One region of the Streptomyces sp. NPDC002911 genome, then DNA from elsewhere that is predicted to be linked to it. Evidence: riboswitches for the same ligand, from Rfam matches in the RefSeq annotation. Region 1 holds a riboswitch; each other region holds the start of a gene.

Region 1 (7,793 bases):
CCCGAACGACTGACTTCCGTACGGAGAGGCGCCTCGCCGCGCGCGGGGCCCTCTCCGCCCCGGTGATGCGGGAGAGCGAAGGGCTTCGTCAACCAGTGTTCTCCGAGGTGTAGTTGACGCACGTCGGCCTGTCCGCCACGCTCGTCCCCACGCCTATCCAGGCCTCACCTCGCAGGGAGACCCATGCTCAGACGTACCGCACATCTGCTGCTCGCCCTTGTCATGGCCATGGCTTTTGCTGTCGGTGGTGCCGTTGTCACCGCCGGCACCGCGCACGCCGACGGCTGTTACACCTGGACCCGCACCCTGTCGCCCGGCGCCACCGGCAATGACGTCACCCAGCTCCAGATCCGGGTGGCCGGCTATCCGGGATACAACTCCGTGCTGGCCGTCGACGGCTCGTACGGCCCCGCCACCACCGCCGCCGTCAAGCGCTTCCAGTCCGCGTACGGCCTCGCCGCGGACGGGATCGCCGGACCGGCTACGCAGTCCAAGCTCTACGCGCTCCAGGACGACGACTGCACCCCCGTCAACTTCACCTACCCCGAGCTCAACACGTGCAACAGCACCTGGGCGGGTGGAGCGGTCGCCGCAGGCACGGCCAGGGCCAACGCTCTGAGCAGCATGTGGAAGCTGCAGGCCCTGCGGCACGCGCTGGGTGACCAGCCCCTCCGGGTCACCAGTGGCTTCCGGTCCACCTCCTGCAACGCGGCGGTCGGCGGAGCCGCGAACAGCCGCCATCTCTACGGTGACGCCGTCGACCTGGGCTCCGGGCCGCACTCGCTGTGCACCATCGCCAAGCAGGCACGTAACCACGGGTTCAACGGGATCCTCGGCCCGGGTTACGCCGGCCACAGCGACCACATCCACGTGAACCAGGGGCCCGGTCACTTCTGGTCGGCCTCCGCCTGCGGTATCTGACGGCACTCCGGGGTCCGCCCGGTCGCGCGGCCTCGGTCACGCGGCCTCGGTCATGTCCGCCGGCCCCCGGAAGGTGCGGCGGTAGGCGTTCGGGGTCGTGCCCAGCGAACGTACGAACTGATGGCGCAGCGCCGCCGCGTTCCCGAAGCCGGTCTGCCCCGCGATCGTGTCCATGGTCGCGTCCGAGGTCTCCAGCAAATGCTGTGCCAGCAGCACCCGCTGCCGGAGCAGCCAGCGGTACGGAGTGGTGCCGGTCTCCTGCTGGAAACGGCGGGCGAAGGTCCGGGGCGACATATGGGTCTGAGCGGCCAGCTGTTCGACGGTCATCTCCTGGTCGAGGTGGTGCTCCATCCAGGCGAGGGTGTCGCCGACCGTGTCGCACCGGGTGCGAGGCAGCGGACGCTTGACGTACTGAGCCTGGCCCCCGTCCCGGTGCGGGGGGACCACCATGCGGCGTGCGATGGCGTTCGCGACGGCGGGGCCGTGCGCCTGGCGGACCAGGTGCAGTGCGGCGTCTATGCCCGCGGCCGTGCCCGCCGACGTGATGACCGCACCCTCGTCCACGTAGAGCACGTCCGGCTCCACGACGGCCTTCGGGAAGCGGCGCGCCAGCTCGTCGGAGTGCCTCCAGTGGGTGGTGCAGCGGCGGCCGTCCAGCAGCCCGGCCGCGCCGAGGACGAAGGCGCCGGAGCAGACGCTCAGCACCCGCGCGCCGCGCTCGACTGCCCGGCGCAGGGCGTCGAGGGCCTCCTCGGGGTACTCCCGGTCGATGTAGTGGCTCCCCGCGGGTACGGCGATGAGATCGGCCTCCTCCAGGCGGTCCAGCCCGTAGGGGGTGCTGATGGTGAACCCGGCGTGTGTCCGCAGGACCGGTCCTTCCGCCGACACCACCGCGAAGTCGTGGACCGGCAGCCCGTCCTCGGATCGGTCAAGCCCGAACACCTCGCATACGACGCCGAGTTCGAAGGGATGGACTTCGTCGAGCAGCAGGGCGGCGACATTCTTCAGCATGACGTCAGTGTGGCAGCAATTCGATGGTGTGTGACAGTCCTGCCACTGCCTGAATCCGGGCGCACGGACGACAGTGGAGCCATGAACGTATTCCAGAGCTACCTATTCATAGCGGCACTTTTCGCCCTCGTCCTGCTGCCCGCGCTCGTCGGGTTGGCGCGGGAGCGCCGTATCGACCGTGCGCTGCGGGAGGCACAACGCAGCCGGGCACAGCCCCCGGAAAGGACGGACGCCGCGCAACCGGTCACGGCCACGCGGCGCCCGTACCTCCGGTCCTGGGCGAGGGTCTAGAAGTCGTCGTCGAAGCCGACGGACCCCTCCACCGCCACCTGGTACGCGGAGGGGCGGCGCTCGAAGAAGTTCGTCAGCTCCTGCACCCCCTGGAGCTCCATGAACGAGAACGGGTTCTCGGAACCGTAGAGCGCGGGGAAGCCGAGCCGGGCGAGCCGCTGGTCGGCGACGCACTCCAGGTACTGACGCATCGACTCGGTGTTCATCCCCGGCAGGCCCTCGCCGCACAGATCGCTGCCGAACCGCAGTTCCGCCTCGACGGCCTCCTTCAGCATGTCGGTGACCTGCTGTTCGAGTGCGTCGTCGAAGAGGTCGGGCTCCTCTTTGCGGACGGTGTCGACGACCTCGAAGGCGAAGTTCATGTGCATCGTCTCGTCACGGAAAACCCAGTTGGTGCCCGTGGCGAGACCGTGCAGCAGACCACGCGAGCGGAACCAGTAGACGTACGCGAACGCGCCGTAGAAGAACAGGCCTTCGATGCACGCGGCGAAGCAGATCAGGTTGAGCAGGAAGCGCCGGCGGTCGGCCTTCGTCTCCAGCCTCTCGATCTTTTCGACCGAGTCCATCCACCGGAAGCAGAACTGCGCCTTCTCACGGATCGACGGGATCTCCTCGACCGCGTCGAAGGCCGCCGCGCGGTCCTCCGGGTCCGGAAGATAGGTGTCGAGCAGCGTCAGGTAGAACTGGACGTGCACGGCCTCCTCGAACAGCTGACGTGACAGATACAGCCGCGCCTCGGGCGAGTTGATGTGCTTGTAGAGCGTCAGGACCAGGTTGTTGGAGACGATGGAGTCGCCCGTCGCGAAGAACGCGACCAGCCGGCCGATCATGTGCTGCTCACCGGGTGAGAGCTTGGCGAGGTCGGAGACATCGGAGTGGAGGTCGACCTCCTCCACCGTCCAGGTGTTCTTGATCGCGTCCCGGTAGCGTTCGTAGAAGTCCGGGTAGCGCATGGGACGCAGGGTCAGTTCGAAGCCCGGGTCGAGCAGGTTCTTGTTCTCGTCGGGACTCATTACTGGCAGGCCTCGCAGGACTCGGGGTTTTCGAGGGAGCAGGCGATCGCGTCCGCGTCGGGAGCGGAAGCCTGCTGTACGGGGATCGGGGCAGCGGTGGCGGCCGTCCCGGACGCCGCGCGGGCGATGCGGGTGGCCGGGCGCGAACGCAGGTAGTACGTCGTCTTCAGCCCTCGCTTCCAGGCGTACGCGTACATCGAGGAGAGTTTGCCGATCGTCGGCGTCTCCAGGAACAGATTCAGCGACTGGCTCTGGTCGAGGAACGGCGTACGGGCCGCCGCCATGTCGATCAGACCGCGCTGCGGGATCTCCCACGCCGTGCGGTACAGCGCCCGTACGTCCTCAGGGATCCAGGCGAAGCCCTGCACGGAGCCGCTCGCCTCGCGCAGCGCCTCCCGGGTCCGCGCGTCCCAGACGCCGAGCTTCTTCAGCTCGTCCACCAGGTAGGCGTTGACCTGGAGGAACTCCCCGCTGAGCGTCTCGCGCTTGAAGAGGTTCGAGACCTGCGGTTCGATGCATTCGTACACGCCGGCGATGGAGGCGATGGTCGCCGTCGGCGCGATGGCCAGGAGCAGGGAGTTGCGCATCCCGCTCTTCGTGATCCGGGCGCGCAGCGCGTCCCAGCGCTCAGGCCAGTTCAACGCGGTGTCGTAGTGGTCCGGGTGCAGCACGCCCCGGGCGGCGCGGGTCTCGGACCAGGCGGGCAGCGGGCCCGACCTCTCGGCGAGGTCGCAGGACGCCTCGTAGGCGGCGAGCATGATCCGCTCGGAGATCCTCGTGGACAGCGCGCGGGCCTCGGGGGAGTCGAACGGCAGGCGCAGCTGGAAGAAGACGTCCTGCAGGCCCATCGCACCCAGACCCACCGGGCGCCAGCGGGCGTTGGACCGGCCGGCCTGTTCGGTCGGGTAGAAATTGATGTCCACCACCCGGTCGAGGAAGGTCACCGCGGTACGGACGGTGGCGTCCAGCCGCTCCCAGTCGATGGTGCCGTCGGCGACGAACGCGCCGAGGTTGACCGACCCCAGGTTGCAGACGGCCGTCTCGCCGTCGTCGGTGACCTCCAGGATCTCGGTGCAGAGGTTCGAGGAGTGCACGACGCGGCCCGGCTCGGCGGTCTGGTTCGCGGTCCGGTTGGAGGCGTCCTTGAACGTCATCCAGCCCTGCCCGGTCTGCGCGAGCGTCCGCATCATCCGCCCGTACAGCTCACGGGCCGGCATGGTCCTGCGGGCCAGCCCCTTGGCCTCGGCGGCGCGATAGGCGGCGTCGAACTCCTCGCCCCACAGGTCCACCAGTTCGGGAGCGTCCGCCGGGGAGAACAGCGACCACTCGGTGTCCGCGTCGACGCGGCGCATGAACTCGTCCGGGATCCAGTGCGCCAGATTGAGGTTGTGCGTACGCCGCTGGTCCTCGCCGGTGTTGTCGCGCAGCTCCAGGAACTCCTCGATGTCCGCGTGCCAGGTCTCCAGGTAGACGGCGGCGGCGCCCTTGCGCCGGCCGCCCTGGTTGACCGCGGCGACCGAGGCGTCGAGCGTCTTGAGGAACGGCACGATGCCGTTGGAGTGCCCGTTGGTGCCCCGGATGAGTGAACCCCGGGCGCGGATGCGGGAGTACGAGAGACCGATGCCGCCCGCGTGCTTGGAGAGGCGGGCCACCTGGCGGTAGCGGTCGTAGATGGAGTCCAGCTCGTCCAGCGGCGAGTCCAGCAGGTAGCAGGACGACATCTGCGGGTGGCGCGTGCCGGAGTTGAAGAGGGTGGGGGAGGAGGGCAGGTAGTCGAGCCGGCTCATCAGGCCGTACAGCGCGGCCACTTCCTCCAAGGCGCGCTCGGAGGTGTCCTCGGCGAGGCCGGCGGCGACACGCAGCAAGAAGTGCTGCGGGGTCTCCACGACCTCACGGGTGAGCGGGTGGCGCAGCAGATAGCGGCTGTGCAGCGTCCGCAGCCCGAAGTAGCCGAAGCGGTCGTCGGCGCCGTCGGCGAGCGCATGGTCGACCAGCGCGTCGAGCGCGGCGGCGTGCAGCGTGACGAACTCGGCCGTACGGTCCGCGATCAGGCCCTCGCGATGCCCGACAGCGACCGATGCCGAGAAGGAGACAGCGCCCTGACCGGCCGCCTCGTCCGCGACGGCCCGGGTGAGGAGCCGGGCGGCGAGCCGGGAGTAGGCCGGGTCCTCGGAGATCAGGCCCGCGGCCGCCTCGGTGGCCAGCGAGCGCAGCTCGGCCTCGTCCGACCGCGCGTTGCGGCCGCGCAGCGCGGCGGCGGCCACCCGGCCTGGGTCGGTGTCGGGCAGATCGGCGGTGAGGTCGGTCAGGGTCCGCAGCAGAGCGGTCCCGGGTGCTTCGGCCGTGCGGCCTTCGGGTTCCGCGGCTGAAACCGGATCGGCGGGCGCGATGGTCACTGGGGGCTATCCCTCGCTCGGCTCAGGGCCTGCGGGGAGCGGGGCAGCCGGGCACGGCGGCGCCCGGGGGAGGGGGCGGCACGGCGCACGGCGTCCACCGGCCCTCCGCGGGGCCCGGACGTCTCGGCGTCCGGTTCGGTCGAGCCGGACGCACTGTCGACAGGTCTTCGGACTTCGGGATGCGCGAAAGCATACCGATCACACCGTTGCGGGACAGTTCCGGATTCACACCGGATTCCCCTGCGGCGACAGCGAGGTCGAGCATACATGTGGGGGCTGCCTATCGAAGCAGCCCCCACATGTTGTGTCGTGGTGGGTCAGAGCTCCAGCCGGAACGTCAGGAGCGGTAGGTCCGGCAGAGGGCACCAGTCCCGCTCCGGGGTTCGTACGAAGCCGAGGCGCCGGTATATCCGGTGGGCCCCCAGCATGGACTGCTGCGTCGACAGGACGACCCCATGGAGCCCTCCGGCAGCTCGTGCCCGGTCGATACAGGCCCGTACGAGCGCCTCGCCCGCACCACGTCCACGTGCCTCCGGCGAGACCGCCAGCATCCGGAACTCGGCCTCGTCCTCCCCGGCGATGTCCGCCCAGGGGCTGCCGGGCGCGACGTAGGTGACGCCTCCCAGCAGGCGGCCGCCCGCGTCCTCGGCGACCAGCACCTCGGCCTCGGCCGCCCGCCGCTCCACCGCGCGGAGCTGCTCCAGGTAGGGGTCCTCGGCGCCGAAGTCCAGCAGCCCGTCCCCGAGATACGCCTGCGCGGTGATCTCGCCGAGCTCCTCGAACTGAGCCGGCCGGACCGGTCCGATCGATACGTCCATGGGCGCAGTCTGCCGCAGCCGAGATGTGCGCGCCCCCGATTTCCGGCCCGCCGCCGCATGGAACGGCACCGCATGGAACGGCACCGCATGGAACGGCACCGCATGGAACGACGCCGTCCCGGCAGGGCGGACCCTGCCGGGACGGACGTCGCGCGTGAGGACTGCTGTGGGGTCAGTGACCGCCCGGGGAGCCCACCGTGGCGGGCGGGAGCTCGACCTTGACTCCGGGGTCGCCCGCGTCCGCCGTGTAGTCGGACGGCGAGGTCTCGTCCACACCGGCCGGGGCCTTCACCGCGTTGAGGACGAAGGTCAGTACGACCACGACGACGAGGTTCAGCACGAACGCGGTGAGACCGATGTAGCCGATCTCGCCGATGCCCGGAATCTCCTTCGAGGACCCGCCGAAGTGCTTCTGCGTCGGGCTGGCGACGCCGTACGCGGCCACCGTGCCGTAGATCATGCCGACCGCCCAGCCCGCGATCAGGGCCCAGCGGTGGAACCACCGGGTGAACAGGCCGCCCACGAGGGCCGGCATCGTCTGGAGGATCCAGATGCCGCCCAGCAGCTGGAAGTTGATCGCGACCGTCTTGTCCATCGTGAGGACGAAGGCGAGCGCGCCGAACTTGACCAGCAGCGAGACCAGCTTGGAGACCTTGGTCTCCTGTGCCGGGGTCGCGTCGGGCTTGATGAAGTCCTTGTAGATGTTGCGCGTGAAGAGGTTCGCCGCGGCGATCGACATGATCGCGGCCGGCACCAGGGCACCGATCCCGATCGCGGCGAAGGCCACGCCGGCGAACCAGTCGGGGAACATGTTCTCGAACAGCTGGGGGATCGCGAGCTGGCCGTTGTCCACCTTGATCCCGGCGGCGATCGCCATGAAACCGAGCAGGGCCAGCAGACCCAGCATCAGCGAATACAGCGGCAGGATCGTGGTGTTACGCCGGATCACCTCACGGCTGCGGCTGGAGAGCGTCGCCGTGATCGAGTGCGGGTACATGAAGAGGGCCAGTGCCGAGCCCAGAGCCAGCGTGGCGTAGCCCCACTGGCCGGAGACGCCGGGTGTGAGTCCGGCCACCGGTTTGCCGGCCGTCTCGTTCGCGGCGGAGAACTTCTCGCCGGCCGCGGCGAAGATGCTGTCGAACCCGCCCAGCTTTATCGGGATGTAGATGATCGCCACCACGATGACGAGGTAGATCAGTCCGTCCTTGACGAACGCGATGAGCGCCGGCGCGCGCAGCCCCGAGGAGTAGGTGTACGCGGCGAGTACGGCGAAGGCGATCAGCAGCGGCAGGTCTTTGATGAACCAGTGCGTGGTCTCGCCGCCGCCGACGCCCATGACGTCC
Region 2 (7,793 bases), on a different contig from region 1:
CCCGGCGGGCCCAGGGTGCTGGCCCTCTCGCCCGCGAGCCAGGAGCAGGCGTACGCCGGCCGCCCTCAGATGTGGCCCGAGCTGCGCGTCCTGGCCGAGCTGGGGGTCGACCTCGTGTCCCCGCCCGCAGGGGCCGGCGTCAACTGGGCCACCCTGGACTGGGCGGACGTGGCGGCGCTGGAACCCCGCATCGTCCTGACGGACATCCGGTCCAACGCGGTCCCGCTCGACGGGATCACCGCCCCCGCCTGGGAGGCGGTCGGCCGAGGGGCGCGGATCGTGCCGTGGAATCCGGAACCCCTGTGCAGCCCGCAGGCTCATGGGCGTTTCCTCGGGCTCGTCGCGGACGCGGTGGAAGGGGTGACGCGTGACTGAGCAGGTCTACCGAACCACCCTGCACAATCTATCGGGCAGAGTTTCGTCGCGCTCCGGCTGCCGCCATGGACAGCGACGCGACGCACCGCGCATTCGACGCGGCGCCGACCCGGCGGCACCGAAGGCGCCCACCCACCTCGGCGCCTGCGGCTGCGGGTGCTCGCCACGTACGGCTTCGCCGGGGAGGCGGAGCACCGCGGCGGACGTGAGCGCCTTTGGCCGGCCGCGCACTCCGTCACCTCGTCGGACCACGCGGCCGGGCTCGCCGGCCTGGCCGCGTGGTCCGGCCATGTGCCGGGCAGGCGCCGCCAGGTCGAGCATCTGCAGCAGACGATCGAGCAGCACGCGGCCGATCCGCTGCTCCGTACGGACGCCCCGGATCGCGCCCTCCCTCGCCGTTCGGGAGGCTGGCCCGAAGCGGGATGCGAGATCCCCGTACCTCCAGGAGCAGGCATGCAACAGGACAAGCATCCGTCGTACCGCCCCGTGGTCTTCCGTGACAGCTCCGCCGGGTATGCCTTTCTGACCCGGTCCACCGCGTCGAGCGAGCAGACCATCGACTGGGACGACGGCAACAGCTATCCGGTCATCGATGTGGAGATCTCCGCCGAGAGCCACCCGTTCTTCACCGGCAAGGCGAGGGTGGTCGACACGGAGGGCCAGGTCGCGAAATTTGAGCGGCGTTACGGGGACGAAAGCGGCAAGGAAGCCTCCTGAACCCTCCTGACCCCCGGATCCCCGCTGGTCCTGCGCACCGGGCAGAATCGTGAGCCTTGTGGCAGTAGTGCTCCGCCGGCCACCTCCGCCCGCGTTCCCCAGGAGACCCGCTCCTCATGCCCGACAGCCCCGCCCTGCTGGTCATCGGCGAATGCGTCGCCGACGTCGTCCGGCTGCCGGGCGCGCCGGACCGGGTCCATCCCGGCGGTAGCCCCGCGAACGTCGCGTACGGTCTGGCCAGGCTGGGGCTGGGCACCACCTTGATCACCCAGCTCGGCCAGGACTCCCACGGGCGGCTGATCAAGGACCACCTTGCTTCGGCCGGGGTTCGGGTCCTCACGGACGGGAGCGGTGCGCCCACCCCGGCCGCCACGGTGTGCCTCGACGAGGCCGGCCGGGCCGCGTACACCTTCGAGATCACCTGGACGCTGGGCCCGGTGGAGCAGCCCGGGGAGCCGCCCCAGCATGTCCACACCGGGTCCGTCGCCACCGCCCTGGAGCCCGGCGCGGACACCGTCCTGGACCTCGTCCGGTCACTCCGGACAGCGGCGACGGTCAGTTACGACCCCAATGTGCGGCCCGCGCTGATGGGTGACCATGCCCGTGCGGTACACCGGGCGGAGCGTTGTGCGGCGCTGAGTGACATCGTCAAGGCCAGCGACGAGGACCTGCGATGGCTGTATCCGGACGAGGCCCCGGAGGAGGCCGCCGAGCGGTGGCTGCGCTCCGGCGCGGCGGTCGTCCTGGTCACCCGGGGCGCCGGAGGGGCAGTGGCATTCCTGCCGGGCGCGACGGTGAGCATCGGCGCGCCGCCCGTACGGGTCGCGGACACGGTGGGGGCAGGCGATGCCTTCATGTCGGGCACACTGCACGCCCTGGCCTCGCACGGACTGCTCGGAGCGCGGGGCCGCGCACGGTTGCGCTCCCTGGACGACGCCGTTCTGGGCGACGTGCTGCGCCACGCGGTGGCCTCGGCCGCAGTGACCGTCGCACGGGCCGGTGCGCTGCCTCCCGACGAGGAGGAGCTGAAAGAGGCCCTGACCAGCGCGCCGGTCCCGGAGCGGTGACAGTGTCCAGGGTGTCCTCGCCCGTACCCCGGTCGTTCATTTCGTTATGACCGTGACCCTTACCGACACCGGCCCACCGTCCACCACCGAACTGCTGACCGGCGTCCTCCTCGGCCCGGATTTCCGCCGCGAGCACGGATTCTGGCAGCGGCTGATCAGCACAGAACCGTTCCGCCGCCCCGTCGGCGGTACGCCCGAAGAGCGACTGGAACTCGCCTACGACCGGTTGCGGATCCTCAACCTCTCCCTCGACAGCGGAGCACGCCTCGCTTCCGACCCACGCGCGCTGGCCGCCCTGCACGCGTGGCTGGGCCCGGTGGACCCAGCGCTGACCACCGTGGCGGGCATCCACTACAACCTCTTCCTCGGCAGTCTCCTCGATCACGAATGCTCCGGTCGCCGTGACCTGTCGGACTATCTGACGATGCGGCGCATCGGCACTTTCCTCTGCACCGAGGTGGCACACGGCAACAACGCGGCGGCCATGGAGACCACTGCGACGTACGACCGGGAGAGGGACGGATTCGTCCTGCACACCCCGAACGCGGGCGCGCAGAAGTTCATGCCCAACACCAGCCCGGCGGGCGGAGCCAAGTCCGGACTGGTGGCCGCACGCCTGGTCGCCGACGGCTCGGACCACGGGGTGCGCCTCTTCCTGGTGCCGCTCACCGACGACGAACAGGCGCTGCCGGGCGTCCGGGTGCGGCGGCTTCCGGCCCGGATGGGCAGCCCGGTGGACCACTGCCTGACCTCGTTCGACCGGCTGTTCGTTGCGCGGGACGCACTGCTGGGATCCGGCGAAGAGAGCGACTCCCCAGGAAAGTTCAGCACGGGACCGGGTGACAGGCGGCGGCGCTTCCTGACCTCGATCGGGCGGGTGACCCCCGGCCGGATCTCCATGAGCGCCTGCGCGGCGGGCTCGGCTCGCGCGACCCTGGCGGTCGCCGTGCGCTACGGCGGCCACCGGCTGATCTCCGGGACCCGCGGTAAGCCGCCGGTGCCCGTCAACGCCCATCGGTCCCACCACGGACCGCTCGCCTCGGCCATGGCCACGGTCTTCGCCATGAGCCTGCTCTACCGCAGGGCACAGGAGCGCTGGGAGGCCTGTACGGACGAGGACGTCCGGACGGACACGGGCAGACTCGTCGATGTAGCCAAGGCATGGATCACCTGGCGGGCCCGTGACGTCATCGTCGAGAGCCGTGAACGCTGCGGCGCGCAGGCCCTGCTGGAGAACAACGGCATGACCGAGCTCGTCACGGGAGTGGAGGGAGCCATTACCGCGGAGGGCGACAACATCGCCCTGTATGCCAAGGCGGCGGCCGAGATGCTCTTCGCCGCCGAGCCCCACCAGGACGACGCCCCGGGCCGAGCCCCGCACCGCGGTGACCTGGACGACCCACGTTTCCTGGGCCGGCTCCTCGCCGCGGTCCAGGACATCTGGTTCGCCCGGGCGCGGGCCCGCGCGCAGCGGGCGCCCGACTCCGACCTCCTCGAGCGGTGGAACGCCGCCTCGGGCCCCGCCCTGCGCGGGGTCGAGGCCTACGCGTGCCGGGAGGCCGCCGCGGCCTACGCCGAGGCCCGCGCGGCGTTGCCCGAGGGCGCCGCCAGGGACCGGCTGGGAGAGCTGGAGCGGCTGTTCGCCGTCGAATGGGTGGCCCGCAACAGCGGCGATCTGCTGGCCGCCGGGTTCCTGAGCGGTGATCAGGTCGAGGCCCTGGCCGAGACCGCCGAACAGCTGATCGCGGCCGTCGCCGCGCACGCCCCGCAACTGGCTGAATCCTTCGCCCTGCCCGAGGAACTGCTCGCCGACTGGCCGATCGCCGGACCGGGGTACGCGAACGCGTACGACGATCCCCACGGCCCCTGGAACACCACCAGGGCGGACGCCCGATGAGCTCCGTGGCCAAGGGGCGTACCGTGTCCGGCCGCCTCGGGGAGCGCTTGGAGATCATCGGCCTGCGCGTCGTTCTGCTGGCCTACTGGGGCACGGTGTCGGTGCTCGCCCGCCGGCGCGGGAAGCCGCAGACGCAAGGCGGCGAATCGGTTCACCCCAAGCGCTGAACCGCCCGACGGCCGGTACGAGGCGGAGCCCGACCCGTACCGGCCGACGGCTCCCGAGGCCGTCGACGCGCCGCGTGATAACTTGCAGACGCCAGTCACACTCCACGTGGAGTCAGGGAATCCGGTGCGAATCCGGAGCTGACGCGCAGCGGTGAGGGGGACGGGCGGGGCAAGTGCCACTGGGACACCCTCGGGTGCACCGGGAAGGCGCCCCGTCCGGACGAACCCGAGTCCGAAGACCTGCTGGTACCCGCTTCCGTACCGGGAGCGGAACACCGTAGCGGGCTCCGCGCATGAGCCCAGAGACGCCGAGGACTCCGTGTCGCCCATCGCCAGCACCATACGCCGAACCGCCCTCCTCATCGCGGGACTCGTCCTCCTCGCCGCCTGTGGCGGAGGCGGGAGTGCGTCCGACGGTGAGGCACAGGAAGGCCCCGCCCCCGGCTTCCCCGTGGCGCTGAAGAACTGCGGTCGTACGGTGACCGTCGACGCGGCACCGCGTCACGCCGTCTCCCTCAACCAGGGATCGACGGAGATCCTGCTCTCCCTGGGCCTCGCGGACCGGCTCGCCGGCACCGCGACCTGGACGGACCCGGTGATGAAGGGGCTGGAGAAGGACGAAGCCACCGTGCCCCGGATCGCCGAGAGCCAGCCCTCCTCCGAGAAGGTCCTCGCCGAGGAACCCGACTTCGTCAGCGCCTCGTTCGAATCCACCCTAGGCAAGGGCGGTGTGGCAACCCGCGACCAGTTCGAGGAACTGGGCGTACCGACGTACCTCGCACCCTCCGACTGCATGGGCAAGGACCACGCGGGCAGCAGCGACGGCTCCCGAGCCGAGCCTCTGACCATGGACCCGGTCTACGACGAGGTCCGCGACCTGGCCGCGGTGTTCGGCGTTCCGGAGCGGGGCGCGAAGCTCATCACCGGCCTCCAGGGCCGCATCGACAAGGCGACTGCGGACATCGACGCTTCCGATGCCACCCTGCTCTACTGGTTCGCCAACGCCGAAGCCCCCTACCTCGCGGGCTGCTGCGGTGCGCCCGGCATCATCACCGAGAAGCTCGGCGCGGAGAACGTCTTCGACGACACGCACGAGGAATGGCCCCAGATCAACTGGGAGACGGTCGCCGACCGGAATCCCGACGTGCTGGTCATCGGCGACCTGACCCGTAAGTCGCAGACGGCCGAAAGCGCCGAGAAGAAGATCGAGTTCCTGGAGTCCAACCCCGCCACGAAGAATCTGGACGCCGTCCGGCACAAGCGCTACGTCCTGCTCAGCGGCCAGGCCATGAACCCGACCATCCGGACCGTGGAGGGCGTGGAGCGCGTCGCCGCGGGGCTCCGTTCGTTCGGACTCGCGGGGTGACGAAGACCGAACGCGCTCCGGTCGTGAACGTGCAGCCACCCGCAGTCCTTCCGGCCGCAGGAACCCGGTTCCTACGCGGCGGTGTCCTTTGGAGCGCCGGGGCCGCCCTGCTGTTCCTGTCGGTCGCGGTGGCCGTGACGATCGGACCCGCCCGCATCTCCGTCCCCGACGTCTGGTTCGCGGTAGCCTCCCACCTCGGCCTCACCGATGGGCGACTGACCCCCATACGCGACGGCATCATCTGGAATCTGCGCATGCCCCGTACCCTGCTCGCCGCGGTGTGCGGGGCCGGGCTGGCGGTGTGCGGCACCGTGATGCAGTCGCTGCTGCGCAACCCGCTCGCCGACCCCTTCGTCCTCGGTGTCTCCTCCGGCGCGTCCACCGGGGCGGTCGTGGTCGTCGTCCTGGGCGTCGGCGGGGGAGCGGTGTCGATCTCGGGCGGCGCCTTCGTCGGGGCCCTGTGCTCGTTCGTCCTCGTCCTGATGCTCAGTCACCTCCTCGGCGGCTCCACCGACCGGGTTGTCCTCTCCGGGGTCGCGGTCATGCAGCTCTTCTCCGCGCTCACCTCGTTCGTCGTGATGACCGCGGCCGACGCCGAACAGACCCGGGGCGTGCTGTTCTGGCTGCTCGGCTCGCTGAGCGGGGTCGGCTGGGGCGACGTGTGGATGTGCTCCGCCGTGCTGGCCGTCACCCTGCTGATCTGCCTCGGCCATGCCCGTACCCTCGACGCCTTCGCCTTCGGGCAGGACGCCGCGGCCGCCCTCGGGGTGCACGTGGCCCGCACCCGGATCGTGCTGCTCTGCACCACCGCGCTGCTGACCGCGGCCCTCGTCAGCTCGGCGGGCGCCATCGGGTTTGTCGGTCTCGTCCTGCCGCACGCCGCCCGGGCACTGACCGGGTCCGGGCACCGGAGGCTGCTGCCGGTCACCGCGCTCACCGGAGCCGTGTTCCTCGTCTGGGTCGACACCCTGGCCAGGACCGTCCTCGACCCGCAGGAGGTCCCGGTCGGAGTCGTCACCTCCCTCATCGGGGTGCCCGCCTTCGTCCTGGTCCTCTACCGCACGAGGAGAAACGCATGACCCGGGCGGGCACTCCCGGTGACGGCCTGCGGGCCGCACGGGTCAGCAGGGAGGCCGGCGGGCGGATCGTCCTCGACGACGTGAGCATCGCGCCGCCGCCCGGCACCACGGTCGGACTCCTGGGGCCGAACGGCTCCGGCAAGACCACGCTGCTGCGGGTGATGGCGGGTGTCCTCACTCCCGGCGCGGGCGTCGTCACCCTCGATGGCCGTACCCTCGCCGAGACCGGCCGACGAGGTGTGGCCCGCCGCGTGGCCGTCGTCGACCAGCACGCGGTGACCCAGGTCGACCTGAGTGTGCTGGACGTCGTACGCCTCGGCCGCATCCCGCACCGGCGCGCCTGGTCCGCGCCCCGCCCCGAGGACGAGGGCGCTGTACGAGAGGCTCTTGCGCGCACCGGACTCGCCGACCGCGCCGGACAGTTTTGGCACACCCTGTCCGGGGGCGAGCGCCAGCGCGTCCAGATCGCCCGCGCCCTGGCCCAGCAGCCGCGCGAACTCCTGCTGGACGAGCCCACGAACCACCTGGACATCCAGCACCAGCTGGAACTCCTGTCGCTGGTCGCCGCGCTGCCCGTCACGGCCGTGGTCGCGCTGCACGACCTCAATCTGGCCGCGATGTTCTGTGACCGGGTCACGGTCATGCGGGAAGGCCGAGTGGTGGCAGGCGGAACGCCCTCGGAGGTGATCACCGAGGAACTCATCGCCGATGTCTACCGCGTACGCGCGGTGGTGACGCCGGAAGGGCCCGACGGGCGCCCGTCGGTGCGGTTCCTGCCGGGAGAAGCCGTCCACGGTCGGCAGAAGTGCGACGAGAGGGCGGGCCCGTGAACCGCCCGGGTCCGCCCCTCGATACTGTCGTGCGGCCTTTCGCCGCCGTCTGTGTGAGGGGTCAGCGACGACGTCCCTGGCCGAACTCGCCGCCCATGTCCTTGCCGCTGCCCGTGTCCTTGCCGTCCGCGTAGTCGATCTTCTCCTTGCGGAGTTCGGCGGAGACTTCCTTCTGCTCGGTGACCTTGCTGGTTTCGAGGTGGACCCGCTCCACAGGGACCGCCTCCTTGCGGACGGTGGCTCGTTCGGCGTGCAGGGTGACTTCGACGTCCTGCTCGCCGAGTTCGCGCCCCTT
Region 3 (7,793 bases), on a different contig from region 1:
CTCCTGCTGTGCTTTCGCTCCTCCTTCGCGACGCTAACAGGCCGGAGGGATTATGGAGTTAACCCTTTGTGAAGAGTCCGAAAGTAGATGCCCATCGAGCCGAATTATGTGGCGGAGCCCTGTGGCCTGGGATGTGCCTCACTATCGGTTCTCAGTATTTGAGATCAACTGTGCCTGTGTGGCTCATGCATATGTCGGTCGAGCGATTTCGGTCCTATTCGTACGTTCGTTCGCATCGTGAGTGGCTGTTAACTCGCGAGAAAGGCAGTCGGCGTTTATCGAAGGCCCTATGCGGTGCGTTTACGCCGAACAGGCACGAGTGGAGTCAGTCGTCGGTCGGCGTGGCGAAGCCCGCCGCGAGCTGTTCCGGGGTACGGGGGCCGGGAGTCGCGCCGTCCAGCAGACCGTGCGCACGCAGCATCCGGGTGGCCGCTATGCCCCACGGCAGCCGCAGCCCGGCATCCCGCAGGAGATCCGTACGGGCCAGCATCGTGGGCGCGGATCCGGCGCGGACACCCGCAGGGGTGAGGAGCGCGGCGTCGTCGGCCCAGCGCAGGGCGAGATCGACGTCATGGGTGGCCATCATGACGGTGGTGCCACTGTCGCGCAGGGAGCCGAGCGTGGCGAGCAGCCGTTCCTGACCGTCCGGATCGAGCCCGGCGGTCGGCTCGTCGAGGATCAGCACACGGGGCCTCATCGCGATCGCACCCGCGATGGCCGTCCGTTTGCGCTGCCCGTAGGAGAGAAGGTGGGTGGGCCGGTCCGCCAGGGCCGTGATGTCGAGGGCGGTGAGCGCCTCGTCCACCCGGGCCCGCACCTCGGTGTCGGGCAGACCGAGGTTCAGTGGTCCGAACGACACGTCCTGGGAGACGGACGCGGCGAACAGCTGGTCGTCGGGGTCCTGCACCACCAGTTGGACGGTGGTACGCAGCAGGGTCAGCCCTCTTCGGTCGTACGTGACCGGACGGCCCTCGACCGTCAACTGCCCGTCGCGCGGACGCAGTCCGCCACTGAGAAGCCGCATCAGCGTGGTCTTCCCACTGCCGTTCCGGCCGAGCAGGGCGAGCGCACGCCCTTCGTGCGCCTCGAAGTCGAGGCCGCTCAGCACGGCAGGGCCGTCCTCATAGGTGAAGGACGCGCCCCGCAGGGCGAGCAGTACGGACTCGCTCAAGACAGGGTCCTTTCCAGGGCGAAGGTCAGGGCGGTGAGGGCCCCGAGCAGTGTGACGCTCACGGCCACGAACCGGACGGAGACGGGGGTCGCAGGCACCAGGACGCGCAGGGTCCCGTCGTAGCCGCGCCCGGCCAGCCCCGCCTGGAGCCGCGCCGCGCGGTCGAAGGCCCTGATGAACGCGGTGGCTCCGAGCCCTGCCAGGGACCGCCAGGCGGCCGCCCGAGAGGTATGTCCGAGCCTGGCCGCCTGGGCCTCCCTGATGCGGCGCACCGAGTCGAGGAGCAGAAAGCTCATGCGGTACGTCACCAGCGCGACGTCCACCACCGGTGCGGGCACCCCCGCCCTGACCAGGCGAGGCAGCAGGTCGGACATCGGGGTGGTGAAGGCGAAAAGCAGGACGCCCAGCGAGGCGGCCGAGGTACGCAGCAACAGCTCCCCGGCGCGGACCGGCCCCTCGTCGGCCAGGGTGACCGGCCCGCCCGGCCCGCCGATCTGGATGAGGAGTGTGGCCGCCCCGGTGACACAGAAACCCAGGGGCACCCGGTACGCCCGCCACAGATGGCGGACGGTCACTCCCGCCGGCCCCAGCAGCACGGCGAGGGAGGCGACGAGGACCAGGGCCGCGCCGGGCCAGGGCGGCAACGAGATCGCCAGAATGGTGAGCCCCAGGCCGAGCACGGCTTTGTCCGCGGGATGGCGGCGGCGCCAGCGACTGCTGTGCGCCGCCGCGTCGATCGGCAGCACGTGTGCTCAGTTCCCCCGGGTCGCGGGGTCCCCGGCATTGTCTGCGGCGCCACCGCCGTCCCGCTGCGCCGTCGCCCCCAGCTCGCCCTGACGGCGCCCGCGCCGCAGTCCGAAGTAGTAGGCGAGGACGCCCGCGCCGAGTGCGGCCTGCAGGGCGAAGAGTGCCGACTCGATCTCGCCGGACGGCGGTTCGTACAAGGGGGCGAACCAGGGTTCGTAGTCGGGATCGATCTCGGTGATCGCCGTCTCGGCCTGGGCGTCGGAGCCCGCGAACGGCTCTTCCTCGCCGTCACCCAGGCCGAGAGCCAAAGGCAGAACGGCCAGGGCGGCCACGACGAGCAGCAGAAGGGCGTTGATCTTCGTGTCCCTGTTCATCACGCCACCGCCTCGGTCTCGGCTGTCCCGGTCCGGGTCTGCCTGCCGGTGAGGAACACGCCGAGCCGGGTCAGATCCCTCTTGCTGGACTGGACGAGGAGTCGCATCACCAGCACGGTCAGAAGTCCTTCGCTCACCGCGAGAGGGATCTGCGTGACGGCGAAGATGGAGCCGAACTTGGTGAGCGCACCAAGAAATCCGGTGCTCGGGTCAGGGAAGGCGAGCGCCAGCTGCATGCTGGTGACGCAGTAGGTGGAAAGGTCGGCGACGAATGCGCCGGAGAACACCGCAACCATCAGCGGCACGCCGTACCTGCGCAGCAGCTTGTAGACGGCGTATCCCGCCCAGGGCCCGACGATCGCCATCGAGAAGACGTTGGCGCCGAGCGTGGTCAGGCCGCCGTGGGCGAGCAGCAGCGCCTGGAACAGCAGGGTGATGGTGCCCAGGACCGCCATGATCGGCGGACGGAACAGAATGGCCCCCAGCCCCGTGCCTGTGGGATGCGAACAACTCCCCGTCACGGAGGGAATTTTCAAAGCGGAAAGAACGAACGTGAAGGCCCCGGAAGCCCCCAGAAGCAGCGTGCTCTCAGGGTTCTCCCTGACTTCACGTGTAAGGGACCGGACTCCGTGGACGACGAACGGCGCGGACGCGACACCCCAGACGATCGCGTGCGCCGGAGGCAGAAAACCCTCGGCTATGTGCATGACTCAGCAGACCCTCTCCAGCACCTCGTGGATGGTTGAAGTGCCTTGGCCGGTCTCCTGGCTTACGGGTACCACCGCCCGAACTCCGCCTTCCCGGGTCACAAGGACCCAGTGGCTGCCCGCAGGGGCCGGAGCCGGACTTCCCGATCACAGTGGCGAGGGCCGCACCGGCATCGCACCGGATTTCCCGTTCACCAAGGCGAGGCGACAGTAGTGCCAGGCGGGGGCGAAGACAAGCGGGGGCCGTCCCGGAGGCGTGCCCAGGCCATGGCGGTCCGCTCGCGGACATGTTGCCGGCCGTCACCTCCGGCTCCGTCAGGACGCGTGGCGGCCCCGCGCCAGGACACTGATCCGAGTGAAAGTCACGTGCAATGCCTTACCCCTGATGAGGAGAACCACTTGACGCATCGAGTGGACGGTGCCGTCGGCGCCGTCGAACGTTCCGGGCCGGAATCCAACGCGTACGCCTACCTCAGGTACCTCGCGTCCTCCCCACTCGTCCGGCTGGACCTCGAACCGGACTGCGCACTGCTGAGTGCGCCGACCCGGGCGCGCCCCTACAACACCGTGTTCGCAGCCACTTTCGCGCCGGACGGCCTGGAACGCCGACTTAGGGAGGTCGCGCGGATCCATGCCTCCAAGGGCCTCGATGCGGTGTGGTGGCTCGGGCCCGCGGCCACACCGGCCGGCCTGGCCCGGTCGCTGGCGCACGCGGGCTTCCGGACGATGCCGTCGATCCAGCTCATGTCAGCACCGCTGACCGCGAGGATTCCCGCCCCGGAGGGGGCGGGCTCGCACTCCGGGGCCCGTGTCGTGCGCGTGCGCTGCGAGTCGGAACTGGCCGACTTCGTCTCCGTGCACCGGGCGGCCTACGAAATGTCCGAGGCCGAGGCGGACTTCACGCGGTGCGTATGGGAGTCGTTACCGCTCACCGAAGAGGCGCCTCTCCGGCACTTCCTCGTCAAGCGTGGCGCCGAGGTGCTCTCCGCCGCCTCGGTGTTCTCGTACGGAGGCGTCGGCGGCCTCTACAACGTCGCCACCATTGCGTCCGCACGGCGCAGGGGGCACGGACTGGCCGTGAGCCGGGCGGCGCTGGCGGACTCCCGCGCCCGCGGGCTGCGGACGATGACCCTGGGCGCGGAGCCGGGCGCTGTGGAGATGTACCGGCGGCTGGGGTTCGTCGTCACGGGCGAGCTGGCGAGGGCCGCCGTGGCTCCGGCGCCATGAGCGGGAAGAGATGATCCGAAAGTTGAATATGAATATCGTGATCAATTGCTGTGGAGGTGGTGACGGCACCGACGTCACTCGATGACGCAGGGGAAGGAGTCCGCGTGAGCGCGACGAGCGGACCGGCCGGACCGGAGCGGGTCAGTGCAGAGCGGCACCTCTGCGTGGGGGCGGGGCAATGCGTGCTCGCCGCACCGGCTGTCTTCGGCCAGGCCGTCGACGACGGTCTGGGCCTCGCGTACTGGACGGCACGCCGCCAGCTGCCGAACTGCCCGCCGTACGCGATGCCGTGTGGGCGTGTCCGTCGGGTGCCGTCGCCCTGCGCCGGGACGCGGTGCACTGATCCGCACGGTCTCCGGCTCGAAGCGCCTCCGCGAAGATCCGGGTGCCGGTGCCCCGCACCGGCCTGCGGGCGGCCACCGCCCGTTCCCCGTCCCTCTCATCTCTGATCAGTACCTCGTCAAGGAGAAGCACCTCCAGACAGTTCGACCGCCGTGCTTTCCTGCGCCGCAGCGCCACGGGAGCCGTGGCCCTGGCCGTGGGGCCCGGCTTGCTGGCGGCGTGCTCGACCGATGACCCCTCCACCTCCGGGAAGGGGCGCGCCGGCTCCTCACCGCGCACGGGTGGCACGCTCCGTGCGGCCTTCGTCGGGGGCGGCGCCTCCGAGACGCTCGACTTCTTCAACGGCCCCTCGGCGTTGGATCTGGTCCGCGCCCGCGCCTGGCACGGCACCCTCGGAAACCTCGATCCCTCCGCCCCGGACGGCGTGCGCTACGGCGTGCTCAGGGGGATCGACATATCCGAGGACCTGTCCACGTACACCCTGCACGTCCGGCCTGGCGTCCGCTTCACCGACGGATCGACGCTGACCTCCGCGGACATCCTGCATTCGCTGTCCGCCCTCGCGGGCAGGAACATGCTGCCCGTGTACAAGCTGGCCGCCGTGAACTTCGACCTTTCGGCCGCAAGGGCGGACGGTGACCTCAAGGTCGTCCTGCCCACACTCCGGCCCGTAAGGGACGGCCGCATGATCCTGTGTCAGGGGAACTTCCTGATCGTCAAGGACGGGACGCGGCGCTTCGCCGAGGGGATGCCCAGCTGTGGGCCCTTCCGCCTCGGCGAGTTCACGCCCGGCCACCGCCCACCTGCTGCGGACCTTCATCAGCTCGCGGCCTTAGGCCGGACCGCCGAAGGCTACGGAGCGCTTGACGACGCCCTGGTCGCGGAAGCGCGTGCGGACCGCCGTCTCATCGTCCGGGGCCTGCCCGGCCTGGTCTCCTTCGCCTTCGCCGCCCGGCTGGTTTTCGCCCTGTTGCTGGCAGCGCGCGTGTCCTGGCAACTGGACGGCTCGCTGACGGTCCCCACCCTGCTAGCGCTCCTGGTCCTGACGGCCCGTCTGGGCGACAGCCTTTCGGGGGCGGCCGACGTCGGCGCAGGGGCGTATCGCCCGTGACAGCCTGGAGCGACTCGCCGCGGTTCTCGACGAGCAGTCATTCCCGCAGCCCGCCGAGCCCCAGGTACCCCAAGGGGCCGAAGTCCGTTTCGAAGGAGTCGAGTTCCGTTCCGCCGAGCAGGAGAAGGCCCAGCAGGAGGGGCGCGCCACCCGCTCACGTACTCAGCGACGTGAGCTTCCGGCTGCCCGCAGGCAGCATGACGGCTCTGGTCGGGCCGTCAGGGGCGGGCAAGACCACCGTCGCCAGGCTGCTCGCCCGCTTCTGGGACACCACCGGCGGCACCGTCCGGGTCGGGGGCGTCGATGTACGGGATATCGCACCCGAGGAACTCGCCGCTCACGTCTCCCTGGTGTTCCAGGACGTCTATCTTCGAGGGCACGACAGAGGACAACGTCAGGATCGGAGCCCCGGACGCCGGTCACGAGCTGCTGGCCAGGGCCTCGGCATTCTCCGGGGCTCGACCGGGTGATCGAGGAACTGCCCGCCGGCTGGGCCACCAGGGTGGGGGAGGGCGGTAGCGCTCTCCGGCGGCCGGCGTCAACGCGCCGCCGACCTGCTCGCCGAGTCCTCCGCCTCCGTCGCCGGGCCCGCTTCCGGCGGGGTGGCACCGGACCGGGCCGAACAGCTCGTCACCGGCGGTACCGCGGTCTACGGCGAAGCGGTCGCCCGCACCATCGCGGACATCCGGGCGGGTCTGTTGGAGAAGGCCGTCGTCTCGCGAGCGGTCGTGCTGCCCGCCGGACCGGTCGCCGACTTCGCCGCGACCTATCTCGCCGGACGGCGGGCCAACACTCCCGCTCGCTCCTTCCTCATCGACCTCGGCGGACGCAGGGCGGCCGGATTCAGCTCGGAGACGGTCCTGGAGGTCCGGCAGGACGGCCGGGTCAGCACGCAGCCGCTCGCGGGCACCCGAGCCCTGGGGGAAGATCCGGCGGAGAACGACCGGCTGCGGGAGGAACTCCTCACGGACCCCAAGGAAATCCACGAGAACGCCGTCTGCGTACGGCTCGCCTGTGACGAGATGGCGGCGGTCTGCCGTCCCTGGTCCGTCGTGGTCGAGGAGTTCATGACGGTCAGGCCACGCGGTTCGGTGCAGCATCTCGCCTCGCGCGTCACGGGCCGGCTCCGGCCCGGTACCGGACCGTGGGCCGCCTTCGCCTCGCTCTTCCCCGCGATCACCGCCACGGGCTCGCGGAAGCGCGCTGCACTGAGCGCGCTGGCGCGATACGAGGACGGGCCCCGGGGCCTGTACGGCGGCGCGGTCTTCCGAGGGGGCACGGACGGTTCGCTGGACGCGGCCCTGGTCCTTCGCACCCTGCTGGGTGAGGGTGACAGGACGTGGCTCCGTGCGGGTGCCGGCGTCACAGGCCAGTCCGTTCCCGCACGGGAGATCGAGGAGACGTGCGAGAAGCTGCGCGGCGTCGCTCCCCACATCAGGTATGCCGAGAGGTGACGGCGCGCCTGCGGTGAGGGCGGGGGCGGCGCCGCGTTCGACGCCGCCCCCGCCCTCACCCGCGTCTACTGCCGGATGGCGACCAGGACGTAGCTGTTGCCCACCTGCCAGACCGGGCTGGCATGGCCGAAGCCCGCTTCGGTCAGCAGCTCGACGTGCCGGCCGAGCGTGACGGCGCAGTCGGCGTGGACGGAGCCCGGCTTAGGGCGCTCCGCACACAGCCCCATGAGTTCGGGCTCGTTCTCGACGGCGGACCACCACGTCTCCCAGTCCTCGTGATCGAAGGCGTGCCGGCGCTCGGCCCGGCGGACCCCGACGAACTCCGCGATCTCCGCGAACCCGGCCCCGTCCTGCGACAGATGGTCCGCGTTGATCAGTACGCCGCCGGGCCGCAGCAGCGCGGTCAGCTCCGCGTAGGTGCTCCGCAGCAGCCCTTCGGGGAGATAGTGGAGCGCGGTCGTGGACACGACCGCGTCGACAGGCCCCTGGAGCCCGAGGGCACTCGTCCAGCCCTCCTCGCCGATCACCGCCTCGACGTACCGCGCGGCGTCCGGATGGCGGGCGCGGGCGAGTGCCAGCAGCAACGGGTCCATGTCGACGGCGACGATCTCGGCCTGCGGCAGGCGCTCGATCAGCCGTGCGGGAAGCGAGCCGGGACCA
Region 4 (7,793 bases), on a different contig from region 1:
GGCGCCCCGAGGGCGACGTCGCCGGCGTAGCGGCCGACGGCGACCGCTGCCGCGCCGATGCCGAGGATCGAGGTTGCGGCCACTGCCGCCGCTGTTGCCGGGCGCACGGCTCCAGTGTCCCGGGCTGCGGCGCGGGCTGCCAGTGGGCATCGGCCGTACGGTGCCGGGCGCCGGGCTCAGCCGGGCTGGCCGTACCCCTCCAGGGCGTCCTGCACGTCGCGCAGCTGGGCCGGGGTGAGGAGGCTCGGCCGGTGGCCCGGCACGGAGCTCGCGGTGAGCCAGAGCCTGCACATCCATTCGAGCTGGGCGGTGCGGTCGTAGGCCTCGTCGAGGGTGGCCCCGTAGGTGACGGTGCCGTGGTTCCGCAGCAGGCAGGCCGTGCGGTCGCGCAGGGCTGCCAGCATGTTGTCGGCGAGCTCCCGCGTCCCGTAGCGCGCGTAGGCGGCGGTGCGGACGGGGCCGCCGAGCATGGCGGCGGCGTAGTGCACGAGCGGCACCTCGGCCACGAGGGTGGAGACAGCCGTGGCGTGCACGGCGTGGGTGTGGACGACGGCTGCGGCGTCGGTGTCGCGGTAGACGGCCAGGTGGAGCGGGAGCTCACTGGTCGGCACCAGGTCACCCAGGACCTGACGCCCTTCGAGATCGACGCCGACCGCGTCACCGGGGCCGAGCCGGTCGTAGGGCACCCCGCTGGGGGTGACCAGCACGGTGCCGCCGACCCGGGCCGACACGTTGCCCGAGGTGCCGACGACCAGGCCGTCCGCCGCCGTCCGCCGGGCCGTCTCGACGACCCCGCCCCATGTCCGCTCGATCGCGTCCGTGCGCACGTCACTCATGCGGGGGATTCTAGGGTCACGTGATCGATGTCTCCTCAAGGGGAGATATCGGGCATGAGGAGGGCGGCGGCCAGGGGCGGGACCGGTTCCCGCACCGGCGCGGGGCGTACGGCCGCCCGGTCGCACACAAGCGGAATCGACGTACGCGCTTGGGGTCACCATGCCGCCCTGCCCAGTTCACCTTCCGTTCACCCTGGTTGACTACGTTCCACGTGCCAATGACGTCGAACGATTGCCTGGGTAAATGGAACACATCACGCTGCTGCTCGCGATCGTGATCGTGACAGCTCTCGTGTTCGATTTCACGAACGGTTTCCACGACACCGCCAACGCGATGGCCACCACCATCTCGACCGGCGCGCTCAAGCCCAAGACAGCGGTGGCCATGTCCGCCGTTCTCAACCTCGTCGGCGCCTTCCTGTCGGTGGAGGTCGCCAAGACGATCTCCGGCGGGATCATCAATGAGAACGGCCTCAGAACCGAGGTCATCTTCGCGGCGCTCGTCGGCGCCATCCTGTGGAATCTGCTGACCTGGCTGGTCGGCCTGCCCTCAAGTTCCTCCCACGCACTCTTCGGCGGCCTCATCGGCGCCGCGGTGATGTCGGCCGGCTGGTCCTCGATCAACGGCGGCACCGTCGTCACGAAGGTCCTGCTGCCCGCGATCGCCGCGCCTGTCGTCGCCGGTCTCGCCGCACTGCTGGCCACGAAGCTGACGTACCGCCTGAACCGGAAGATCACGGACCCGGCCCAGCTGAAGTCGACCGCCAAGGGGTACCGCGCCGGTCAGATCGCCTCGGCCGGTCTCGTCTCGCTCGCCCACGGCACCAACGACGCGCAGAAGACCATGGGCATCATCACCCTGGCCCTGGTCACCGGCGGCGTCCTCTCCCCCGGCTCCAACCCGCCGGTCTGGGTCATCGCCTCCGCGGGTATCGCCATCGCGCTGGGCACCTACCTCGGTGGCTGGCGCATCATCCGCACCATGGGCAGCGGCCTCACGGACCTGCGTCCGCCGCAGGGCTTCGCGGCCCAGACGAGCGCGGCCACGGTCATCCTGGCCTCCTCGCACCTCGGCTTCTCGCTCTCCACCACGCAGTCCTGCTCCGGCGCCGTCATGGGCGCCGGCCTCGGACGCAAGGGCGGCACGGTCCGCTGGTCCACCGCCACCCGGATGTTCGTCGCGTGGGGCCTGACCCTGCCGGCCGCCGGTCTGATCGGTGCGGGCTCCGAGTTCCTGACCAAGCAGGGCCCCTGGGGCGTCGCGGTGGTCGCAGTGATCCTCGTCGCGGGCTCCGCCGCCATCTGGCTGCTGTCGCGCCGCAAGCCGGTCGACCACACCAACGTCAACGCGACCGAGGACGAGCCCGCGGGCGTCGTCACGGACGCCATCGCGGCCGTCAGCCCGCCGCCCGTCGGTGGGGCCTCCACCGAGCTCAAGACCACCATCCACGCTCCGGCCCCCACGGCCGAGACCCCGGCCGATCCGGCCCGGCCGGCCACGGTGTAAGGACAGATCCGCATGAACATCGACTGGGCAGCTCTCGCCTCCGTCTTCGGCGTCAGCCTCGTGGTCACCGTCGCACTGGTCGGCCTCTTCACTCTCGGCATCATCGGCCTCGCCAAGCAGACTCCGACGGCTCAGGGCGGCGGCGGGGCCGGCGTCCTGACACGCACCGGCGCGTACGCCTGCTTCGGGCTGTGCCTGGCGGCGGTCGCGTACGGGATCTATCTGATCGTCGCCTGACCTCCGCGCGGGCGCGCACCGGCCGGACACACCACGTGTGTGTCCGGCCGGTGTGCGTCTGAGCACATTGAAGCCTCGCAGGTCAGCGGCAGGTTGACGGGCGTTCGCGGCGCATGGTGGACTGCCGGAGCCGTTTACGGCGACAGGAGAGGAAGCCGGTGCGAATCCGGCGCGGTCCCGCCACTGTCACCGGGGAGCAGCCTCCACACGGAAGTCACGGTCCGCCACCGCGGGCTGGAAGGCCGGAGGAACTGCGGATCCGGGAGCCAGGAGACTCTCGTCGCCGGTCACGTCGAACCAGGGCGCGGACCCTGAGTGAGGACATACGCCATGTCTGGCTGCCCTGCGTCGGTCGCCGCACCACCCGCTGTGAAGGCCCTTCGAGGCGCGACGGCCGGCTGAGCGGTGCGAGCCGACCGCATCTTCGCGTACGGCGCCGCCGCCGGTCTGATCGGTGACCTGCTGCTCGGTGATCCCCGGCGGGGCCACCCCGTCGCCGCCTTCGGGCGTGCAGCGGCGGGTGCCGAGAGCCGGCTGTGGCGCGATCACCGCGGCTGGGGCGCCCTGCACACGCTCGTCTGTGCCGGGGGCGCCACGGGAGCGGCCGCGCTGGCCGCCCGTGCCGTGCGGAACCGTCCCGCCGCCGCCGTGGCGCTGACCGCCGCCGCCACCTGGGCCGTCGTCGGGGGCACTTCGCTGGGCCGCGAGGCGCGCGCCATCGGCGGGGCGCTGGCCGTGGGGGACATCGAGCCGGCCCGGGAGCGGCTGCCGCATCTGTGCGGCCGTGATCCGCAGTCGCTGGACGAACAGCAGATCGCCCGCGCGGTGGTGGAGTCCGTCGCCGAGAACACCTCGGACGCCGTCGTGGGAGCCCTGGTGTGGGGCGCGCTCGGCGGGGTGCCCGGGCTGGTGGCCTTCCGGGCCGTCAACACGCTCGACGCCATGGTCGGCCACACATCGCCCCGCTACCGGCGCTACGGCTGGGCGTCGGCCCGGCTCGACGACGTCGCCGGCTGGCCCGGGGCCCGGCTGACCGCCGTGCTCGCCGTGGCCGCCGGGGGCCGCCCGCGCGAGGCGGTCCGGGCCTGGCGGGCCGACGCGGGCCGGCATCCCAGTCCCAACGCGGGCCCGGTGGAGGCCGCGTTCGCGGGTGCGCTCGGCGTACGGCTGGGCGGCACCCTCGCTTACGGCGGGCGGGTCGAGCACCGGCCGGTGCTCAACGGCGAGGCCGGGCGGGACGTGCGGGTCACGGACATCGAATGCGCGGTGCGGCTGTCGCGCCGGGTGAGTGTGCTGGCCCTCGCCGTGTGTGCGGCGGGGCGGCTGGCCATGGGACGGAGAGTCACATGAGCGGCGGGCTGCTGGTCGCGGGTACCACTTCGGACGCGGGCAAGAGCGTCGTCACGGCCGGGATCTGCCGGTGGCTGGTGCGTCAGGGAGTCAAGGTCGCACCGTTCAAGGCGCAGAACATGTCGCTGAACTCGTTCGTCACCCGGGAGAACGCGGAGATCGGCCGGGCCCAGGCGATGCAGGCGCAGGCCGCCCGGGTGGAGCCGTCGGCTCTGATGAACCCGGTGCTGCTCAAACCCGGCGGCGACCGGTCGAGCCAGGTCGTCCTGATGGGGAAGCCGGTCGGCGAGATGAGTGCGCGCGGCTACCACGGGGGGCGCCAGGAGGCGCTGCTGGGGACGGTCGTGGACTGTCTGGAGCAGTTGCGGGGCACGTATGACGCCGTGATCTGCGAGGGGGCGGGCAGTCCGGCCGAGATCAATCTGCGGCGTACGGACATCGTGAACATGGGCATCGCCCGGGCCGCGCGCTTTCCCGTGCTGGTGGTCGGCGACATCGACCGGGGCGGTGTGTTCGCCTCGTTCTTCGGTACGACGGCGCTGCTGAGCCCTGAGGACCAGTCGCTGATCGCCGGGTACCTCGTCAACAAGTTCCGCGGTGACGTGTCGCTGCTGGAGCCCGGTCTCGACATGCTCCTCGGGCTCACGGGCCGGCGGACGTACGGGGTGCTGCCGTACGCCCATGGGCTGGGTATCGACGAGGAGGACGGGCTGCGGGTATCGATGCGCGGCACCGTACGGGAGTCGGTCGTGGCGCCGCCGCACGGCGAGGACGTGCTGCGGGTCGCGGTGTGCGCCGTACCGCTGATGTCGAACTTCACCGATGTGGACGCTCTGGCGGCCGAGCCGGGGGTGGTGGTCCGGTTCACGGACCGGGCGGAGGAGATCGCCGACGCGGACCTCGTGATCGTGCCCGGGACGCGGGGCACCGTGAAGGCGCTGGCGTGGCTGCGCGAACGGGGGCTGGCCGACGCGCTGCGGCGGCGGGCCGCCGAGGGGCGGCCGGTGCTGGGGATCTGCGGCGGGTTCCAGGTGCTGGGCGAGCGCATCGAGGACGACGTCGAGTCGCGGGCCGGTCTGGTCGAAGGGCTCGGACTGCTGCCCGTGCGAATCCGCTTCGGCCTGGAGAAGGTCCTGGGGCGGCCCGTCGGGTCAGCGCTCGGGGAGCCGGTGGAGGGGTACGAGATCCATCACGGGGTCGCCGAGGTGACTGGCGGCGAACCGTTCCTGGACGGGTGCCGGGTGGGCTCGGTCTGGGGGACGCACTGGCACGGGTCGCTGGAGAGCGACGCGTTCCGGCGGGCGTTCCTCGGCGAGGTCGCGCGGGCCGCGGGACGGCGGTTCGTTCCTGCGCCGGACATGAGCTTCGGGGCGCTACGGGAGGAACAACTGGACCGGCTGGGGGACCTGATCGAGGAACACGCCGATACGGACGCCTTGTGGCGGCTGATCGAGACCGGCGCGCCGGAGGGGTTGCCGTTCATCGCCCCGGGTGCGCCGCCGGTGCCCGTACCGGATCCCGCTCCAGGAATGCCGGGCGCACCCGGCCATGCAGGTGTGGTCGCTACAGAGGAGGCTCAGTGAATACGCCCTATCCCTTCACCGCCATCGTCGGGCAGGACGATCTGCGGCTCGGCCTCCTGCTCAACGCGGTCAGTCCCGCCGTCGGCGGGGTCCTGGTCCGGGGTGAGAAGGGCACCGCCAAATCCACCGCCGTGCGGGCGCTCGCCGCGCTCATGCCCGAGGTCGCGGTCGTGGCGGGCTGCCGCTTCTCGTGCGATCCGGGCGCGCCCGATCCGGCGTGTCCCGACGGCCCCCATGAGACGGGAACGGGCGTGTCTCGTCCGGCGCGGACCGTGGAGCTTCCGGTCGGCGCGTCGGAGGACCGGCTGGTCGGCGCGCTCGACATCGAACGGGCCCTCTCGGAGGGGGTGAAGGCCTTCGAGCCGGGGCTCCTCGCCGACGCCCATCGCGGGATTCTGTACGTCGACGAGGTCAATCTCCTCCACGACCACCTGGTGGACCTGCTGCTCGACGCGGCGGCCATGGGCGCCTCGTACGTCGAGCGCGAAGGCGTCTCCGTCCGTCACGCGGCACGTTTCCTGCTGGTCGGGACCATGAACCCGGAAGAGGGCGAGCTCCGGCCGCAGTTGCTGGACCGCTTCGGGCTGACCGTCGAGGTGGCCGCCTCGCGTGAGACGGACCTGCGCGTCGAGGTCGTACGGCGGAGGCTCGCCTACGACGACGATCCGGCCGCCTTCGCCGCACGGTGGGCCGACGAGGAGGCCGCGTTGCGTGCGCGGATCGTCGCCGCGCGCGCCCTGCTTCCCCAGGTGGTGCTCGGCGACGGCGTGTTGCGGCAGATCGCGGCGACGTGTGCGGCGTTCGAGGTCGACGGCATGCGTGCCGACATCGTCATGGCCCGCACCGCGACGGCCCTGGCCGCGTGGGCGGGGCGCGAGGAGGTCGTCGCGGACGACGTACGCCAGGCCGCGCTCCTGGCACTCCCCCACCGGCGCCGGCGCAATCCGTTCGACGCGCCCGGGCTGGACGAGGACAAGCTGGACGAGGCCCTCGAGGACGCGGCGGACGAGGACGGCGGAGGCGACGACGATCCGGACCCCGACGGGCCCGGCGGCGGCGTGCCCCCGCAGGGCGGCGGCCCCGACGACGGTGGTACGGACGCGACCGGTCCCGACGCCGGCGGTTCCGACACGCCCGGCCGGGACGAGGCCGGGAGCGGTGACGCGCCCGCGCCGGGCGGCGGCGCCGGGGATCAGCAGCCCGTGCGGGCCGGCGAGCCGTTCCGTACGAAGATGCTGAGCGTGCCCGGGCTGGGCGAGGGCGCGGCCGGGCGGCGGTCCCGGGCGCGCACCGAGCACGGCCGGACCACCGGGTCGCGGCGGCCCGAGGGTGCGCTGACGAAGCTGCACCTGGCGGCGACCGTGCAGGCGGCGGCGCCGCACCAGCGGACGCGCGGGCGGTCGGGGCGGGGCCTCGTCGTACGGCGTGACGATCTGCGGCAGGCGACCCGGGAGGGGCGCGAGGGCAACCTCGTGCTGTTCGTCGTGGACGCCTCCGGGTCGATGGCGGCCCGGCAGCGGATGAGCGCGGTCAAGGGGGCGGTGATGTCGCTGCTGCTGGACGCGTACCAGCGCCGGGACAAGGTCGGTCTGGTCACCTTCCGGGGCAAGGACGCCGAGGTGGCGCTGCCGCCCACCTCGTCGGTGGACGCGGCGGCCGCACGGCTGGAGTCGCTGCCGACCGGCGGGCGCACCCCGCTGGCCGCCGGACTGCTCAAGGCGCACGACGTGCTGCGGGTGGAGCGGATGCGCGATCCGTCGCGCCGGCCGCTGCTCGTCGTGGTGACGGACGGCCGGGCCACCGGGGGCGTCGACCCTGTGGCGCTGGCGGCGCGGGCCGGGCGGCTGCACGCCTCCGAGGGCACCGCCTCCGTCGTCGTGGACTGCGAGTCGGGGTTCGTACGCCTCGGTCTCGCCGCACAGCTCGCCCGGGATCTGGGAGGCAGCGCGGTCACGCTCGACGAGCTGCGCGCCGACTCGATCGCCGGGCTGGTCAAGGACATCACTGCTGCCGGGAGGGCCGCTTAATGCCACAGGGACAGCCGGTATCGGTACCGGACGACGGACTGACGACACGTCAGCGGCGTAACAGGCCGCTGCTGTTCGTGCACACGGGCATCGGTAAGGGAAAGTCGACGGCGGCGTTCGGGCTGGCGCTGCGCGCCTGGAACCAGGGCTGGCCGATCGGGGTGTTCCAGTTCGTGAAGTCCGCGAAGTGGAAGGTCGGCGAGGAGAACGCGCTCAAGGTGCTCGGGGCGAGCGGCGAGGGCGGCACCGTCGA

What was found. A riboswitch is a leader RNA that binds a small molecule or an ion and turns the genes downstream of it on or off. The one in region 1 is predicted to bind cobalamin.
Region 2: linked by a shared signal. The riboswitch ahead of ACWD04_RS06425 (ABC transporter substrate-binding protein) and the one ahead of ACWD04_RS01315 (ribonucleoside-diphosphate reductase subunit alpha) in region 1 are both predicted to bind cobalamin.
Region 3: linked by a shared signal. The riboswitch ahead of ACWD04_RS21460 (energy-coupling factor ABC transporter permease) and the one ahead of ACWD04_RS01315 (ribonucleoside-diphosphate reductase subunit alpha) in region 1 are both predicted to bind cobalamin.
Region 4: linked by a shared signal. The riboswitch ahead of ACWD04_RS29130 (cobalamin biosynthesis protein) and the one ahead of ACWD04_RS01315 (ribonucleoside-diphosphate reductase subunit alpha) in region 1 are both predicted to bind cobalamin.

What each region holds. Positions count from the first base shown of each region.
Region 1 is NZ_JBSFUO010000001.1:296,955-304,747, reverse strand. Features, by position in the region: gene def (peptide deformylase) at 1-13, shown strand, start outside; gene ACWD04_RS01335 (D-Ala-D-Ala carboxypeptidase family metallohydrolase) at 184-921, shown strand; gene ACWD04_RS01330 (helix-turn-helix domain-containing protein) at 958-1,932, opposite strand; gene ACWD04_RS01325 (hypothetical protein) at 2,014-2,223, shown strand; gene ACWD04_RS01320 (ribonucleotide-diphosphate reductase subunit beta) at 2,220-3,236, opposite strand; gene ACWD04_RS01315 (ribonucleoside-diphosphate reductase subunit alpha) at 3,236-5,632, opposite strand; cobalamin riboswitch at 5,774-5,897, opposite strand; gene ACWD04_RS01310 (GNAT family N-acetyltransferase) at 5,950-6,450, opposite strand; gene mctP (monocarboxylate uptake permease MctP) at 6,623-7,793, opposite strand, start outside.
Region 2 is NZ_JBSFUO010000003.1:250,722-258,514, reverse strand. Features, by position in the region: gene ACWD04_RS06450 (ABC transporter substrate-binding protein) at 1-375, shown strand, start outside; gene ACWD04_RS06445 (type B 50S ribosomal protein L31) at 829-1,092, shown strand; gene ACWD04_RS06440 (carbohydrate kinase family protein) at 1,209-2,159, shown strand; gene ACWD04_RS06435 (acyl-CoA dehydrogenase family protein) at 2,206-4,056, shown strand; gene ACWD04_RS06430 (hypothetical protein) at 4,053-4,223, shown strand; cobalamin riboswitch at 4,299-4,485, shown strand; gene ACWD04_RS06425 (ABC transporter substrate-binding protein) at 4,543-5,589, shown strand; gene ACWD04_RS06420 (FecCD family ABC transporter permease) at 5,619-6,668, shown strand; gene ACWD04_RS06415 (ABC transporter ATP-binding protein) at 6,665-7,498, shown strand; gene ACWD04_RS06410 (PRC and DUF2382 domain-containing protein) at 7,560-7,793, opposite strand, start outside.
Region 3 is NZ_JBSFUO010000013.1:171,747-179,539, reverse strand. Features, by position in the region: gene ACWD04_RS21475 (energy-coupling factor ABC transporter ATP-binding protein) at 326-1,171, opposite strand; gene cbiQ (cobalt ECF transporter T component CbiQ) at 1,168-1,917, opposite strand; gene ACWD04_RS21465 (energy-coupling factor ABC transporter substrate-binding protein) at 1,924-2,292, opposite strand; gene ACWD04_RS21460 (energy-coupling factor ABC transporter permease) at 2,292-2,999, opposite strand; cobalamin riboswitch at 3,030-3,213, opposite strand; gene ACWD04_RS21455 (GNAT family N-acetyltransferase) at 3,399-4,226, shown strand; partial or broken gene ACWD04_RS21450 (salicylate synthase) at 4,702-7,133, shown strand; gene ACWD04_RS21445 (class I SAM-dependent methyltransferase) at 7,199-7,793, opposite strand, start outside.
Region 4 is NZ_JBSFUO010000031.1:8,774-16,566, reverse strand. Features, by position in the region: gene ACWD04_RS29150 (alpha/beta hydrolase) at 1-107, opposite strand, end outside; gene ACWD04_RS29145 (class II aldolase/adducin family protein) at 177-836, opposite strand; gene ACWD04_RS29140 (anion permease) at 1,081-2,343, shown strand; gene ACWD04_RS29135 (hypothetical protein) at 2,356-2,580, shown strand; cobalamin riboswitch at 2,729-2,857, shown strand; gene ACWD04_RS29130 (cobalamin biosynthesis protein) at 2,986-3,930, shown strand; gene ACWD04_RS29125 (cobyric acid synthase) at 3,927-5,513, shown strand; gene ACWD04_RS29120 (putative cobaltochelatase) at 5,510-7,540, shown strand; gene cobO (cob(I)yrinic acid a,c-diamide adenosyltransferase) at 7,540-7,793, shown strand, end outside.